3 regions of the Pseudarthrobacter siccitolerans genome follow, and region 3 is predicted to be linked to each of the others. Evidence: riboswitches for the same ligand, from Rfam matches in the RefSeq annotation. Region 3 holds a riboswitch; each other region holds the start of a gene.
What was found. A riboswitch is a leader RNA that binds a small molecule or an ion and turns the genes downstream of it on or off. The one in region 3 is predicted to bind S-adenosylmethionine.
Positions count from the first base shown of each region.

Region 1: another riboswitch for S-adenosylmethionine. It lies ahead of QFZ36_RS15915 (cobalamin-independent methionine synthase II family protein); the one in region 3 lies ahead of metX (homoserine O-acetyltransferase MetX).
Region 2: another riboswitch for S-adenosylmethionine. It lies ahead of QFZ36_RS10870 (DUF1737 domain-containing protein); the one in region 3 lies ahead of metX (homoserine O-acetyltransferase MetX).

Region 1 is NZ_JAUSXB010000001.1:3,404,595-3,409,890, reverse strand. Features, by position in the region: gene QFZ36_RS15925 (adenylosuccinate synthase) at 1-1,218, opposite strand, end outside; gene QFZ36_RS15920 (M14 family zinc carboxypeptidase) at 1,475-2,536, opposite strand; SAM riboswitch class I at 2,760-2,865, shown strand; gene QFZ36_RS15915 (cobalamin-independent methionine synthase II family protein) at 2,875-4,083, shown strand; gene QFZ36_RS15910 (uracil-DNA glycosylase) at 4,296-4,925, shown strand; gene QFZ36_RS15905 (DUF3151 domain-containing protein) at 5,083-5,296, opposite strand, start outside.
Region 2 is NZ_JAUSXB010000001.1:2,315,972-2,321,267, reverse strand. Features, by position in the region: gene QFZ36_RS10890 (HNH endonuclease signature motif containing protein) at 1-734, opposite strand, end outside; gene QFZ36_RS10885 (DUF1905 domain-containing protein) at 852-1,154, shown strand; gene QFZ36_RS10880 (O-succinylhomoserine sulfhydrylase) at 1,345-2,553, opposite strand; gene QFZ36_RS10875 (rhodanese-like domain-containing protein) at 2,554-2,964, opposite strand; gene QFZ36_RS10870 (DUF1737 domain-containing protein) at 2,961-3,239, opposite strand; SAM riboswitch class IV at 3,253-3,367, opposite strand; gene opgC (OpgC domain-containing protein) at 3,721-5,296, shown strand, end outside.
Region 3 is NZ_JAUSXB010000001.1:4,265,944-4,271,239, reverse strand. Features, by position in the region: gene QFZ36_RS19780 (SGNH/GDSL hydrolase family protein) at 129-926, shown strand; gene QFZ36_RS19775 (winged helix DNA-binding domain-containing protein) at 984-2,207, shown strand; gene QFZ36_RS19770 (hypothetical protein) at 2,240-2,794, shown strand; gene metX (homoserine O-acetyltransferase MetX) at 2,842-3,957, opposite strand; SAM riboswitch class IV at 3,970-4,085, opposite strand; gene QFZ36_RS19760 (bifunctional o-acetylhomoserine/o-acetylserine sulfhydrylase) at 4,196-5,296, opposite strand, start outside.

The sequences.
Region 1 (5,296 bases), 860 kb from region 3:
CGTACCGGACAGCTTTTCCAGGGCCAGCACGTAGTTGCGCGCATTCTCCGGGAGGTCCGCCAAGGTGCGTGCCCCGGTGATGTCCTCGGTCCAGCCGTCGAAGTACTCGAAGATGGGCACGGCGTGGTGGAACTCTGTCTGCGTCATGGGCATCTCGTCGTGCCGGACGCCGTCCACATCGTAGGCTACGCACACGGGAATCTGCTCGATGCCGGTGAGCACGTCCAGCTTGGTCACGAAGTAGTCCGTGAAGCCGTTGACGCGGGAGGCGTGGCGGGCCAGGACGGCGTCGTACCAGCCGCAGCGGCGGGGCCGGCCGGTGTTGACGCCGAATTCGCCGCCGGTCTTCTGCAGGTACACGCCCATCTCATCGAACAGTTCCGTGGGAAACGGGCCTGCGCCTACGCGGGTGGTGTACGCCTTGATGATGCCAATGGAGCGGGAGATGCGGGTGGGGCCGATGCCCGAACCCACGGAGGCGCCGCCGGCGGTGGGGTTGGAGGAAGTCACGAAGGGGTAGGTTCCGTGGTCCACGTCCAGGAAGGTGGCCTGGCCGCCTTCCATGAGCACTACCTTGCCCTCATCCAGGGCGGTGTTCAGCACCAGCGTGCTGTCGATGACCAGCGGGCGCAGCCGCTCGGCGAAGGACAGGAAGTACTCCACGATCTCGTCCACCACCACGCCACGGCGGTTGTAGATCTTGACCAGGAGTTCGTTCTTCTGCCGCAACGAGCCTTCCACCTTCTGGCGGAGGATCGACTCGTCAAAGACGTCCTGGACGCGGATGCCCAGGCGGGCCACCTTGTCCATGTACGCGGGGCCGATGCCGCGGCCGGTGGTCCCGATGGCCCGGCTGCCGAGGTAGCGCTCCGTCACCTTGTCCAGCACCTGGTGGTACGGAGCCACGAGGTGGGCGTTGGCGGAGACGCGAAGCTTTGAGGTGTCGGCACCGCGCGCCTGGAGGCCCTCAATCTCCTGGAAGAGTGCCTCGAGGTTTACCACGCAGCCGTTGCCGATAATGGGGACGGCGTTGGGGCTGAGGATGCCTGCCGGAAGCAGCTTGAGTTCGTATTTTTCACCGCCTACGACGACGGTGTGCCCGGCGTTGTTGCCGCCGTTGGGTTTGACGACATAGTCAACGCGGCCGCCCAGCAGGTCGGTCGCTTTGCCTTTTCCTTCGTCGCCCCACTGGGCTCCTACGATCACAATTGCTGGCATGGGATCCTCCCCCATTCGTTCGGGCTGCCCGGGCCCGGCCACGGCGTGGCGGGCCTGTACAGCGCCGTTCATGAGAATGCCCCGAATGGACCGGCCTTCGCTGGTCCGCGGGGCAGCACAGCGATGCAAGAGTTCCGGGGCTCTTACCACCCAAGTTTAGCGGATGAGGGACTTTGTCCACTCGTTGGGCCGCCGCGGTCCTTCTTGCAGGCTAAAGCACCCATGCCGTGGGACCGCGGCGGACTGTCAGCAGTTACTACTCGTCCTCAGCTTCCTCGCCCGGGCGGGAGGTCTGGGTGGCGAGGCTGTCCCAGAAGGAGGTGTCGGCGTCGGCAATTGATCTGTCAGCGATGGCTTCGGCCGTGGCCGTCAGGGTGGTCACTGTCTGCTTGATCAGGTACCCGTTGCTCCGGAGCCCCAGGGCATATCCGTCCAGGTAGTGGTCCGACATGCCCCGCATCTCAAACAGCAGGGTTGCGATGCCGTATTCCACCGCGATGCCGTTGCGGCTGATGGTTTCGGCGCTGCCGCCCACGTACTTGCCCAGGTGGCCCCAGCCGGTGGAATCGACGTTGTGGAACACCACCGCGCCCAGCTGCTTGGACTTCTCCACAACTGCAGGATCGGCGTTCGGGGTGGTGGGGTAGAGGATGGAGCCGGAGACGAGTTCTCCGTCACGTTGGCTGCGGGTGCCCTGGTGGTGCAGGTCGATCATGTAGTCGATCCGGTACTTGCGCATCACGTTGTTATGGAGCGCCTGGGTTTCCGGCTGGACTTTGTCCACGTGGTCACGGTTGAGGTCCACCTCTTCGGCGTTGTACCGGGTCATGTTGCGGCCGCCCTTGGCCTGGTAGTCCGCCAGGGAGAAGTTCACGTCACCCATGGCCCCGTCTGCATTCAGCATGGGAACGATGAGGATGTTGACGCCGTCCAGGACATCCCCTGACTTGCCGGTGCCAAGGTGCTTGACGAATTCCAGGGCGCCCTCGGTAGTCAGCTGTTCGTTGCCGTGCTGCTGCGTCAGGTAAAGGATGGTGGGTTTGGCCGGGTCCGAGATGTACTTGACCAGGTGGATGTCGCGGCCCTTCACCGTCTGCCCGATGACCTCCAGCTCCATGGCCGGCTGGCGGGTGTCCTGGTCTTTGAGGAAGGAGACCATCTCGTCGTAGGTGGCCAGCTTCGATGTGGTGATCTGGCCATTGCCGTCGTAGTTGGGGCCTTCGCCTACGGCCATCGCCGGCGCGGGCGCCGTCACTGCTGCCAGCGCCAGGGCTCCGGAAACGGCAAGGGTCCTGAAAGTTGCCAGGGCTTTTCTCACGGTGCGTTACCTCTTTCGAGTGCATTGGGGTGCGTTCAGGCAGCCATGTCCCCCATTGCGGCCTGTGACAAGAGCCAACCAAGCTAAACGAAACCTGTCAATGGATATAACAGGAACCTGCATGCAGTTATAGCGATTTGGAAAGCAGTCGCCACGCCTGCTTTCCGCCGAAACAATCCGAACCGGATTTGCTCCCGGGAAAGTCTTGGAATTAAGTGAGAGTGAACCATCCGGAGCGGCCGAGAGACCTGGATCGTTGACGCCGCAGCAACCCCGCTAAGTGCAGGTACCCCCTGCCGCGAAGGTGCTACTGCCAGGACCGATGGAAAGGAATTCCAGTGTCCCTGAACACAGACCACATCCGCGTCACCCATGCAGGGTCTTTGCCTCGCACCCCTGAACTCATAGCAGCCAACGCCGCCAAGGAGCAGGAGGGCCTCACCCCTCGGTTCCTTGACCTGCTGGAAGCATCAGTGGCGGACGTGGTGCAGCGCCAGAAGGACTTGGGCATCGATATCGCCAATGACGGCGAATATGGGCACGCGATGTCCAGCTCGGTTGACTACGGGGCTTGGTGGAACTACTCCTTCTCCCGGCTTGGTGGCCTCGAAGCGACGGACGTGGACCGTTGGGCTGATACCCAGGTACGCCGGTCCTCCCCCGGGAACATTGTCCTGACCTCATTCCCGGACCGTCGTGACCGGCAGAAGTTCAACGATGCCTACAATGATCCGTCCGCCGGCATCCTGGCCCACCGCAAGAGCGTTTCCCAGCCCAAGATTGCCGGGCCCCTCACCTACACCGGGCACGGCCTGGTGGCCTCCGACGTCAAGAACCTGAAGAGCGGGCTGGCCGCCGCAGGACTGTCCGAGGGCTTTGTGGCCTCGCTCTCCCCCGGGTCCTGTGCACGGGTTGCCAATGAGTACTACAAGACCGACGAGGAACTGCTGTACGCCTGCGCCGACGCCATGCGCGAGGAATACAAGGCCATTATCGATGCCGGACTCACGGTCCAGCTCGATGATCCTTCACTCGCCGAAAGCTGGGACCAGATCAACCCTGAGCCGGCTCTTGATGACTACCTGAAGTTCATCCAGCTGCGCGTGGAGGCCACCAACTGGGCGCTGCGTGACCTGCCCCAGGAACAGATCCGGCTGCACGTCTGCTGGGGATCCTGGCACGGCCCGCACACCACGGATATTCCCTTCGCGGACATCATCGGGTCCGTACTGCAGATTAATGCCGGCGGCTACTCCTTTGAGGCCGCCAATGTCCGGCACGAACACGAATGGCGCGTCTGGGAAGACGCCAGGCTCCCTGAGGGCAAGGTCATCATTCCCGGCGTGGTCTCACACGCCACCAATGTGGTGGAGCACCCGGACCTGGTGGCGGATCGGATCGTCCGCTTCGCAGAGGTGGTGGGCCGGGAGAACGTCATCGCGTCCACCGACTGCGGCCTGGGCGGCAGGGTGCACCCGCAGATCGCATTCGCCAAGCTGGAAGCACTGGGCGAGGGTGCCCGCCGGGCCACCAAGCGCCTCTGGTAGGCAATAACAGCGCGTCGGACCCCCGCCGGTCCCGGGCACCCTTTTCAGCCGGGTGCACGGGACCGGCGTTTCGTTTCCCGGGGCTTGCTAAACTGGGAAAGGCCGACCAGGAATCGGCCCACCCCATTTCAACCACCTCGGATGTGTTGCGCCACAGTGCGCCCATTTTCGCGGTGGCGCAACACCAATCCCCGCAGGAGACCCAGCCCTACATGACCGCCCTGGCACCCGAATCATTCCATGAGCAGCTTCTGAGCCGCCGCTACGAACCCAATGTTGCCGCCGTCAACGAACTGTGCGATTCCCTGCAGGAGGCCAAGCCCGGCACGGCAGTACCCTACGTTGACCCGATGCACGACGTCGACGAGTGCCGGATCATCAGCCTGTACTCGAACATCGGCGAGGCCGACAAGTCCGGTTTCATCACGGCCGGGGACGCTGACGCCGCAACGCGGATGCTCGGTATCCAGTGGAAGCTGGGGCTTCGGCCGGAGTTCGTGATGCCGTGGAACGTCCACCCGTGGCATATCCCCGGGGAGCCGAACGGAAAGTTCACCCCGGATCAGGTGTCCGCCGGCCTGAAGCCGCTGCTCAAATTCCTGGCCCTGGTCCCCCGCGCTTCAGTGATCGTGGCGCACGGCACAGAGGCCAACCGCCTGGCGAACCTGCTGCTGAAGACCGAAGTTCCGCTGCTCTGGCGCCGCGGCCTGAAGACCTACAAAGTGCGATCCCTCAGCGGCCGCGCCTTCGCCGGTTCACCCGCCCGCCAGGAGGAATACCTCGAGGCCATGCGTGTGGCCTACGCCGACGCCATGGCGCGCACAGGGCTCCAGAAGGCATAGCCACAGGGTGATTGAGTTCGCGATTTCCGGTGATTGAGCTTGTCGGAACCCAGGTTTCAACTAGCCCAACCACCAGAACTCAATCCAACGCCACTTAGGGAACGACGGCGGGCGGTCACCTTTTCGAAAAGGTGACCGCCCGCCGTCGTCCTCTTTGCTACTTTGCTTCGATGGCGGCTTTCGCCGCAGGGTCGGAGTCGTTCAGGAATTTCTCGATCCGCTCCGGCTCCTCGGCCTCACCGATGGCTGCGGATGCCCGGCCAAGGGAATACAGCGCCCGCAGGAAGCCGCGGTTGGGCTCGTGCTCCCAGGGAATGGGCCCCACGCCGCGCCAGCCGTTGCGGCGCAGCGAGTCCAGCCCGCGGTGATAG
Region 2 (5,296 bases), 1.9 Mb from region 3:
GTGTCGGCGGGCAGGTACAGGGAGAGCCAGGCCATGCCGTCGCGGTCCGGGGTGTATTCCATCCGCCGGTCGGCGGCGCCTTTGGTGTGGCGTTTTTCGAGGGTTTCGGGGTGGTGGCGTTCGCGCCAGTTACGGACTCGGGTCCGGAACCGTGACGGTACGAGTTCGCCGGCGGCGGCTCCGCGTGCCGGGTTGGGTGCGTCGGGGTCCAGGAAGTGCGCGGCGAGGGCGGCCGCGCCGGCGGGGCCGAGGCCTTCGGTTTCGTCGGCGATGATTTTGGCGTGCTGCCAGGTAATGGCCCCGGCGGAGAGGGCGTCCATGACCGGCGGCAGGGAGCAGACTTGCCGGGACTGGGTGACGAGCGCCCCGGCGGCGGGGGAGCTGATGGTCAGGACGCCTGCGATTTCCTCGATCGCGGACATCTCCGCGTAAGTGCGTTCGTGTGCGGGTGCTTCGGGCGGGGTCATCTCGTGCTGGATTTCGATGGCCTCGGCGGCATCCCGGGCCTTGATGGCGGCGATCTGGGCTTCCAGCTGCTTCGTTACGGCCATCCGCTCCAGACGGATCTCATACTGCCGCTGCAGCACATCGGTCACGACGTCAACGCCGTCAGTATTAGCAGGGCCCGGGCGGCCCGCGCCCAAGCGGGCATCCTCAACAAACAGCGCATCAAGGCCAGCGACGGAAGCATGAATGCCCTCCATCACCGCCACTGTGCCCGCGCCGTTTCCCATAGAAACATCTTCTAACGGGGGTCTGACATTTTAGGTGCGGTGGGCCGGCCGGTGGGAAAAACTGCAGAACTTTTTGGCCGCTTTATATGTGGGGCCCGAAAGTGCCATACTCGGCGCGTGACGGCGTCGTATTCTTTCAAAGCAGCATTGTGGCTGTATCCCGGCGAGGCCGGTTGGCACTTCCTGACCCTGCCGGCAGAGATCGCGGACGATGTGCGCGTTCAAACTGCAGGGTCCAGCAAGGCGTTCGGCTCGATCAAAGTCAGGGCCGAGATCGGCGGACACTCCTGGCAGACTTCGCTCTTCCGGGACGCTCAGAGCGGTTCTTACCTTTTGCCCCTGAAGAAGGCGATCAGGGACAAAGCGCGGATCAGTGAAGGCGACGTGGTCGCCGTCCAACTCTCCGTACCGGACGCCTGAGACCAGGGCAACGGCCGGTGGATTTCCGGCGCAGCGCGCGAGATTTCCGGTACAGTCGCGTAGTCCAGCGAGGGGACCGGGGCCATTTTTGTAGCTTGCGTCAGAGCGACGAAGGAGCAGCAAGCGGCAAATGGTCCCGGTGCCGGAGCGGAGCCAGCGCTCGGGAGCCAGCACAAAGCTCCAGCCAGCGCTAAATCTGCTTGAGTGCCTGTTCCAGGTCGCCAATCAGGTCGTCCACGTCCTCAAGCCCCACCGAGAGCCGAACAACTCCATCGCTCAGGCCAATGGCCGCGCGGCCCTCAGGTCCCATCGCCCGGTGCGTGGTGGTGGCAGGGTGGGTGATCAGGGACTTGGAATCGCCCAGGTTGTTCGAGATGTCGATGATCCGCAAGGCATCCAGCAGCGCAAAGGCGGCCTCCTTGCCCGAGCGGCCGCCGGAAGGGGCAAGTTCAAGGGTGAGCACCGTGCCGCCCGCCTTCATCTGCTTTGCGGCGAGCTCGTACTGCGGGTGCGACTTCAGCAGCGGGTACTTGATCCAGCTCACGGCCGGCTGCTGCTCCAGCCACTCGGCGATCCGCAGCGCCGAGGCGGAGGAGTGGTTGACGCGCAAGGCCATGGTCTCAAGGCCCTTGGTGAGGACCCACGCGTTGAAGGCGGACAGCGACGGGCCGGTGTGCCGCATGAGCTGCTTGACCGGGCCTTCGATGAATTCCTTGGTGCCCAGGATGGCGCCGCCCAGGACCCTGCCCTGGCCGTCGATGTGCTTGGTACCCGAGTAGACAATGACGTCGGCGCCGAACTGGCCGCAACGCTGCAGCAGGGGAGTGGCAAAGACGTTGTCGACGACGACGGTGGCACCTGCGGCGTGGGCGAGTTCGCTCACCGCCGCAGTGTCCACGATTTCCTGCATGGGATTTGACGGCGACTCGAAGAACACGGCGGTGGTGGGCTGGGACAGGGCTTCGCGCCACTGGTCCAGGTCCGGGCCGTCCACGAATACGGTCTCCACGCCCCACCGCGGCAGGATCTCGTTGAGGATCACGAAGCAGGAGCCAAAGAGCGAGCGGGCGGCAACCACCCTGTCGCCGGCAGCCAGCAAGGCACCCAGGGCGGTGAAAACTGCGGACATGCCGGACGCCGTCGCAAAGCACGCTTCGGTGCCCTCCAGGAGGCGGAGCCGCTCCTGGAATGTAGCAACGGAGGGGTTGCCGTAGCGGGAGTAGACGAAGCGTTCGTCCTCACCGGTGAAGGCCCGTTCGGCAGCGGCGGCGGATTCGTACACAAAGCCGGAGTTCAGGAACACAGCCTCGCTGGTTTCCTGGAAGTTGGTGCGGTCCAGCCCGCCGCGGACGGCCTGGGTGTCGGGGCTCCAGCCGGCGGCGTCTTCGTTGAAGGTCACTTAGTTCTTTCCCAGGTTGGTTGGCAGGCCGCGGTTTTTCCAGCCGTTGACGGTGCGCTCTCCATAGCGGTCCGGCTCGCCTTCGAAGCCCTCCAGCACGTTGTAGGAGGTGAAGCCGGCCTGCGTGGCGGCGGTTGCGGCAGCGATGGAACGCTGCCCGGAGCGGCAGAGGAAGAGCAGCTCAGTTGAAGGATTGTCGGGGGCCTGCAGGCTCAGGTCCTTGATGAAATCAGGGTTGGGAATGCCGCCCGGGAAGGTCCACTGGATGAACAGCGGATCATTGTCCGTGGCCTTTGTGTCGGGGATGCCGATGTGGGCCCATTCGCCCTCGGTGCGCACGTCCACGAGGATGGCGCCCTGCTGCAGCTTGTCCCAGGCTTCCTGGGGGGTGAGGTCTCCTGCATAGCTCATGCGTGGCCCTCGCCGTCGAACTCGAGGTCTTCGCTGGCTGCTTCAAGGTCATCAACGGCAGTGGCGACGGCGGCATCCGCGGACGCGATGGCGGCCGGCAGGACTACAGCCTGGGCCACAATGACGCTGCTGCCGTTGAAGGTTGCTGCGGGGCTTCCGTGCAGCACATACCCCTCTGCCAGCGCGGCCGAGATCCGCTCACAGAACGCACGGTCATCCGGCCCGCTGATGAGGCGGTAGGACAATTTCTCTTCAGGGGCAGGTGCGTCAGACATGACGGATCTCCTTCTCTCACGCTTGCAGCTCGAATCGGTCGATATGCCGAGTATTCACCTGAGGCACCCCGCCGCGGAAGGAGGGTTGCCGACCGGCCAGTCAGGGCTTGGCACCGGTACTCATTACTCCCCAAAAACGTAACACTTGGCGCGCGGGGCCGCACCGCCGTCGTCGTCATGTTCCGTAACTGAAGCGCCGCTGAAGCAGCTTGGGTGATTGCGCGGCGGTTCCTGGAACGTACGACGGCGGGAACCGCCACGGGCAGCGAAGCCGACCGACGCCCGCCGCGGCTTTCCACGCCAGATAGGGTTCTTGTCAGGGCGCCGCCGCGCCGTCGGAGCAAAATTCCTGGGGGTCCCCATCAGCACGCCACGAGCCGCCGTGCTGGAGAGCCGTCCCACGCAACTCCATTGGCAAAATTTCCGGGGACAACATACCCGCCAGTCGGCTGTCCGCGGGGGTGCTGCCCTTCTTGCCGCGGTGACGATTGCCCTCCTGGCAGTGGTGCTGCCCGCCGGAGCTGCCCATGCTGCAGACACCTTCCCGGGTGAGGGCAAACCGCTGTTGGGCGCTGTCCTCGAATGGGGCGAGGACACGGCGGCCGGTTTTACGGAGAGGTTCGGCGCGTCGCCGGCGCTTTTCGGGCACGACATCGCGTTGCCCTTCCGTGGATCGGAGGAGAACGACATCCGGGGCTTCCTGGAGCAGTCCGGGATGCAGGGCGCCCACGCGATGCTCACGGTGAAGCCCAACGTTCCGCTTGACCAGGTTACCGCTGAAGCTGCCGCATCATTCGCCGGCGACGTGCGGAGGCTGACGGCGGACTTCAAGGGCCAGGTGCTGATCCGCTTTGCCCCCGACATGAATGCCAGCTGGGTGGAGTGGGGCCAGCAGCCTGCCGCTTACCGGTCCGCCTTCCAGGCCGTCGCCGCAGCCTTTGAAGATACCGACGGCAGCCGCCCACCGATGGTGTGGGAGCCGTACCTGAGGAAGGACTATCCGTTTGACCGGCACCGGAACGCCCCTGTGCCGGGCAGCGATGGCTTCGCCCTGCTCGATACCAACGGTGACGGCGTGTGGAACGGCTCCGATGCGGCCTACGCCCCGTACTATCCGGGGGACGATGCCGTGGACTGGGTGGGCCTGGCCGCTTTCCACGACGACACTGCCGGCGGCGCGGCGGTCAACACCGTTCCCCGGCAGAACGAACTCCAGGAGATGCTCACGGCCTCCGGCGGGGAAAACTTCTACGCGACTTATGCGTCCGGCAAGGACAAGCCGTTCCTGCTGCAGACCTCCGCGTTCTACAGCCCGGCCTCCGGCGGCGCTTCCGACGTGGACATCAAAGTCGGCTGGTGGGACCAGGTCCTGGATGCGGCCACGTCCACGGACTTCGCCGGCACGTCGGCAGTGGCCTGGGATGAGCGGACCAGCACCAGGGACACGGGGGTGGCCAGCATCGACTGGCTGGTCACCGGGAATCCTGCGGTTGCTGCTGCCGCCCTGGACCGGCTCGAGGCTTCCCCCATGGTGACCGGTCCTGCCACCGAAATCGCTGCCGGCAGCGGATACGTCCGCGCCAACACCCTCCCGGGGGCGGCTGCCTGGACCGTGGGAGCGGCGTTGATCATCCTCCTGGTGGCGCTTTGGCAGATCCCCCGGCGGGTCAATGCCGCAACAGCCTGGGGCTACACCGATCCCTCAAGCAGGGATTCGCGGGTGGACCTGCTGCGCGGCATGGCCATTGTGTTTGTGGTGGTGAACCACCTGGGCATGACATCGTTGTTCCAGCTGCTCACGCAGGAGGCGGTGGGTTTCGTTTCCGGGGCCGAACTTTTTGTCCTCTTCTCGGGGCTGGTGGTGGGCATGGTGTACGGGCCCCGGGTCAACCGGGACTTTGGGACGGTGGTGGACCTGACCTCCCGCCGTGCGGGGAAGCTTTACCTGACGGCCCTGGCGGTGCTGATCGGCGTTTTCCTGATCTCGCTGCTGCCCCTGTTCCAGAGTGATGCACTGACCACCTACGTTGACCAGGGAACCGGCGGGGCGGGGCACA
Region 3 (5,296 bases):
CCGAAGGTAACAACCTACGTTCGCGTAGCTTCCGAAACGGAAGGCAGGATAGGACCGTGACTGACGCGAGTACCTTTCAGACGGCCGCTGCCCCTGCCGGATCCCACCCCTGGACCCGGTACGTGGCAATGGGCGATTCCTTTACCGAGGGCATCGGCGACCCCGAGCCCTCAAGCCCCGGCGGCTACCGCGGCTGGGCCGACAGGGTGGCGGAGGAACTCAGCCGCACCAAGCCCGACTTTGCCTATGCGAACCTTGCGGTGCGTGGCCGGTTGGTCCAACAAGTGGTGGACCAACAACTGGCCCCGTGCCTGGCGCTGAAGCCGGACCTGGTGACCCTCTCCGCCGGAGGCAACGACCTGCTCCGCCCGGGCGGCGACCCCGACGCCCTGGCCGAGAAACTCGATTCCGTGGTCCAGCTCCTGGCTCTGGGCGGCGCCACCGTGGTCCTCTTCAACGGCCCGGACACGGGTTCCTCGGTACTGGGCAGGATCCGCAGCAAGGTGGCCATCTATAACGAGAACCTGCGGACGGTTGCTGCGCGGCACGACGCGATCATCGCCGATATGTGGTCCCTGCGCCAGCTCAGCGACCCCCAAATGTGGGACGTGGACCGGCTTCACTTCTCGCCGCTGGGCCACCACACCATCGCGGCCATGGTCCTGGATGCACTGAATGTGGAGCACACTCTGAAGCCGCTGCAGCCCAAGCCACTGCCGCCGCAGACCTGGCGCGAGGCACGCTCCGGGGACCTCGTCTGGGCGCGCGAGTACTTTGTGCCCTGGGTGCTGCGCCGGCTGCGGCACCAGTCCTCGGGTGACGGGATCAGCGCAAAGCGGCCGACGCCGGGACCTGTGTTCGGCCCGGGCGTTCCGTTGGGTTCCGGCGAGGGTCCGCTCGGGACCACCGAGGCTGCCCGGCGCTAGCAGAGTGATTGTGGTGACGGCCTGTGCGGGCAGCTGAGTAGTTTCAAGGGGTTGTGCATGGAACCGGAGCAGGTGGTGCGGCGGCGGCTGCGGTCGCAGCTGCTCCGCGACCCCGGCGCCGCATCCCCGGAGACAGCCCTGCGGGCGCTGCTCGCCGTGCAAGCGCAGGAGTTCACCTACGCCCGGTGGAGTTTGGCGCAGCGCGTGTCAGCCGCAGCTGCACCAGCCGTTACCGCGGCGGACATCGAGCAGGCCGTGGCAGACGGGCGGATCCTGCGGACGCATATCCTCCGGCCCACTTGGCATTTTGTCCACCGGGATGATCTCCGCTGGCTTCTGGCGCTTTCCGCACCGCGGCTCGAGCAAGCCAATGCCGCCACGTACCGGCACACCGGCATCGATGCAGCCGTTGCCGCCCGGAGTGACGAGGTCCTGGCCGGCGCGGTTGCGGGCGGGAACCACCTGTCCCGGGAAGGCCTCGCCGCGAGCCTTCACGACGCCGGGTTCCCGGCCAAGGGCCTGCAGCTTGCCTACCTGATCATGCACGCCGAAATCAGCGGCGTCCTGGTGAGCGGCAGGCCCGTGCGCAGCGCGGGCGGGGCGTTGAAGCAGACGTATGCGCTTTTCGACGAGCGGGTGCCCGTCGGGGCGGAACCTGAGCCCGGCCGGCCTGAAGCACTCGCCGAATTGGCCCGCCGCTATTTCACCAGCCGGGGCCCGGCGACGGTCAAGGACTGCGCCGACTGGTCCGGGCTGACCATGACGGACGTCCGCAAGGGCCTGCAACTCACTGTCGAGGCGCACCCCAAAGCCCTGGCCGAAACGGTGATTGACGGCGTCGTTGTCTACTTCGATGCGGGGAGTGACGACGGAAGTCTGGACGCGGGAAGCCTCGACGCCGCCGGGGCCGGCGCTGGTGCTGGTGGCGCCGGCGCTGGTGGTGCTGGCGTTGGTGGTGCTTCGGAAGTCCGGCCGCGGATAGACCTGATCCAGTGCTACGACGAGTATGTGATGGGCTATTCCGCCACGCGGCATTACATGGGAGGCGGGGCGCCGGCCTTTCCGTTCAAGGGCGAACCCATGCATGTGGTGCTGCTGGACGGGCGGATGGCCGGATCATGGCGGCACACGCTGCTTCCGGGCCGGTGCGAACTGGACATCCGCCTCTCCTCTGCGGATGCCGCTCCCGGCTCTCCGCTGGCTGCGGCAGTTCAGGAAGCCGTGGATAGGTATGGCGCCTTTATGGAGCTCCCCACGGTCCGCGTGCAAGCCCGGGCTTAAGCTGGAAGGACACCAATGAGAGGCACGGCACCGTGAGCAACTTGTTTTTCTGGATCATCGTCTTGTCGTTCCTGGTCCCGATGGCCATGCGGATGTACCGGAAGTCCGTGGCCCGCAGGAACCACGAGCAGAGCTTTTCGGGACGCTACCCGGACCAGTTCCCGGGCGGCGGCATGTACCCCGGTTCCAACGGCCCGCAGAGCAACCAGCCCCGGGACGGTTTCACCCAGCAGGACTACTTCGGTGGCGGATTCCGGCAGCTTGACCAGCCCCAGCCCCTCCCGGGCTCGCCGCTGCCGCCCGTTCAGCCGGTCCCGCCGATGGACCAGCAGTTCCCGCCCTACGGGCAGCCGACGTTTGGCCAGCCCGGCTACGGACAGCCCGGTTACGGACAGCACGGACAGCCCCTGCCCGGCCAGCCCGAAGAAGCCCCGCAGCAGCCCGCGGCCCCGGCCACTCCCCCTCCGCCGTCGGCCCCGCAGGGCTACCGCGCGCGCAAGCTTGCGGAACTGGACCAGAAGTACAGCAACGGCGAGCTCTCCATGGAGGATTACATGGCCCGCCGCAGCGAGATCATGAACGGCTAGGAAGCAGCCAGGCCAGGAACCCAGGCAGCGGTCAGACCAGCCCGCCGTCAGACCAGGAAACCTGTCCGGAGCTGGTTTCCCAGCTGGCCTATTTCCGTGAGGAATCCGTCGTGACCGATGGGCGCCTCGATGAAGTGGACGTCCACGTCTCCGGGGAGGGCCCGGGCCAGCTCCAAGGACTGGGACGGGAAGTAGAGCCGGTCCGAATCCACGGCGGCTACGAAGAACCGCGCATCGGCACGGGACAGGGTTTGCTCGAGGGGTCCTCGGCCACGGCAGATGTCGTGGCTCATCAGCGCTTCGGTGATGGCGATGTAGCTGTTGGCGTCGAAGCGCTGGACCAGCTTGGTGCCCTGATGGTCCAGGTAGCTCTCCACCTGGTAGCGCCCGCGCGCCGCGAGCTGCCCGCCCTGGAAGGGCGATTCGGGGGCCTGCGGTGCCCGGCCGAAGCGTCCGTCCAGTTCCAGCGGCGAACGGTACGTGATGTGGGCAATGCGCCGGGCCAGGGCCAGGCCATCCTCCGGCAATGGCCCGCCGTAGTAGTCACCGCCGTTGAAGTTAGCGTCCTGGCGGATGGCGAGAGTCTGTGCCTGGGCGAAGGCGATCTGCTCGGCGGTACTCGCGGCCCCCACGGAAATCACGGCACAGCGCTGCACCCGTTCCGGATATGTCACCGCCCATTCCAGCGCACGTGCGCCGCCCATCGAGCCGCCCAGTACGGCAAACCAGCTGCTGATGCCCAGCTGGTCCGCCAGCCGGGCCTCCGCCTCGGTGGTGTCCCGGAGGGTCACCAGCGGGAACCGGGAGCCCCAGGGTTTGCCGTCAGGTGCGGGCGACGACGGACCGGTGGACCCGTAGCAGCCGCCCACAATGTTGATTGAGACGACGAAGAACTGGTCGGTGTCCACGGGCGCACCCGGTCCCGCGAGCTGTTCCCACCAACCGGGCTCATCCGTGTCGCCCCTTGTCACGTGGGTGCTTCCGGTGAGCGCGTGCTCGATCAGGACTGCATTGCTGCCGTCCTCATTCAGCGTGCCCCAGGTCTCGTAGGCCAGGGTGACATCCGGCAGGTATCCGCCGGCTTCCAGCTTGAGGCCCCCGATGGAGGCATAGCGGACAATCCCATGCTCGGGAACAGTGGTACGGGTGACGGTAACCGTCATGGCAAGACCTCTTCTACGCGCTTGCCTGCCGTCGTCTGACCGGCAGGCCAGGTCTTCACCCGGGGCACCCCACCGCGGTAGGAGGGTTGCCGGCCAGCAAGCCGGGGCTGTCACTGGCACTCATGACCTGCATCGAGTGTACGAAACAGCCCCGGCCTCCCGCCAAGAGTGTGACTGGTTGTGACTTCCCGGCTTGCCGCCGCTGGTGGCCGTCTGGATCCGAGCGCCTGCCCGCGGATCAAGCGCCGCTGGCCTCCTTGGCAGCCCTGAAACCGGCTTCGAGGTCCGCCAAGATGTCATCGATGTGTTCGATTCCCACCGAAAGCCGCACCAGTCCGGGCGTCACGCCGGCAATTTCCTGCTGCTCCGGGGAGAGCTGGCTGTGCGTGGTCGACGCCGGATGGATCACCAGGGAGCGGACGTCACCGATGTTTGCCACGTGGGAGTGCAGCTCCAGGGCGTCCACGAAGCGCTTCCCGGCCTCGGCCCCGCCGGCCAGGTTGAACGACACGATGGCGCCGGTACCCTTCGGGCCGTACTTGCGGCCGCGCTCGTACCAGGGGCTGGAGGGCAGCCCGGCGTAGGCGACGGATTCGACGTCGTCCCTTCCTTCCAGCCACCGGGCAACGTCCACGGCGTTGGCCACGTGCCGTTCCACCCGCAGGCTCAGCGTCTCCAGTCCCTGGGCAATCAGGAAGGCGTTGAACGGCGACACCGCAGAACCGAGGTCGCGCAGCAACTGGACCCGGGCCTTGAGGATGTAGGACAGGTTGGCCCCCAGCGCTCCGTCTGTTCCGAGGTCGCGGGCGTACACCAGCCCGTTGTAAGTGGGGTCCGGGGTGTTGAAACCGGGGAACTTCTGCGGGTCCTTGCCGAAGTCGAACTTTCCGGAGTCCACGATCACGCCGGCGATGGCGGCACCGTGGCCGCCCAGGTATTTGGTGGCCGAGTGCACCACGATGTCCGCGCCCCATTCCAGCGGCCTGATCAGGTAGGGGGTGGACAGGGTGTTGTCCACGATCAGGGGCACGCCGGCGTCATGGGCAACCCGGGACACGCCTTCAATGTCCAGGACATCCTGCCGCGGGTTGGAAACCACCTCGCCGAAGAATAGCTTGGTGTTGGGCTGGACGGCGTCACGCCACTGGTCCAGGTTGTCCGGGTCCGCCACAAAAGTGACCGAGATGCCGAACTTCTTCAGGGTGTGGGCGAAGAGGTTGTAGGTGCCGCCGTAGAGGCTGGGGCTGGCCACGATGTGGTCCCCCGCCTCGGCGATGTTCAGGATGGCAAACGTCTCTGCGGCCTGCCCGGAGCTGAGCAGCAAGGCCCCCAGGCCGCC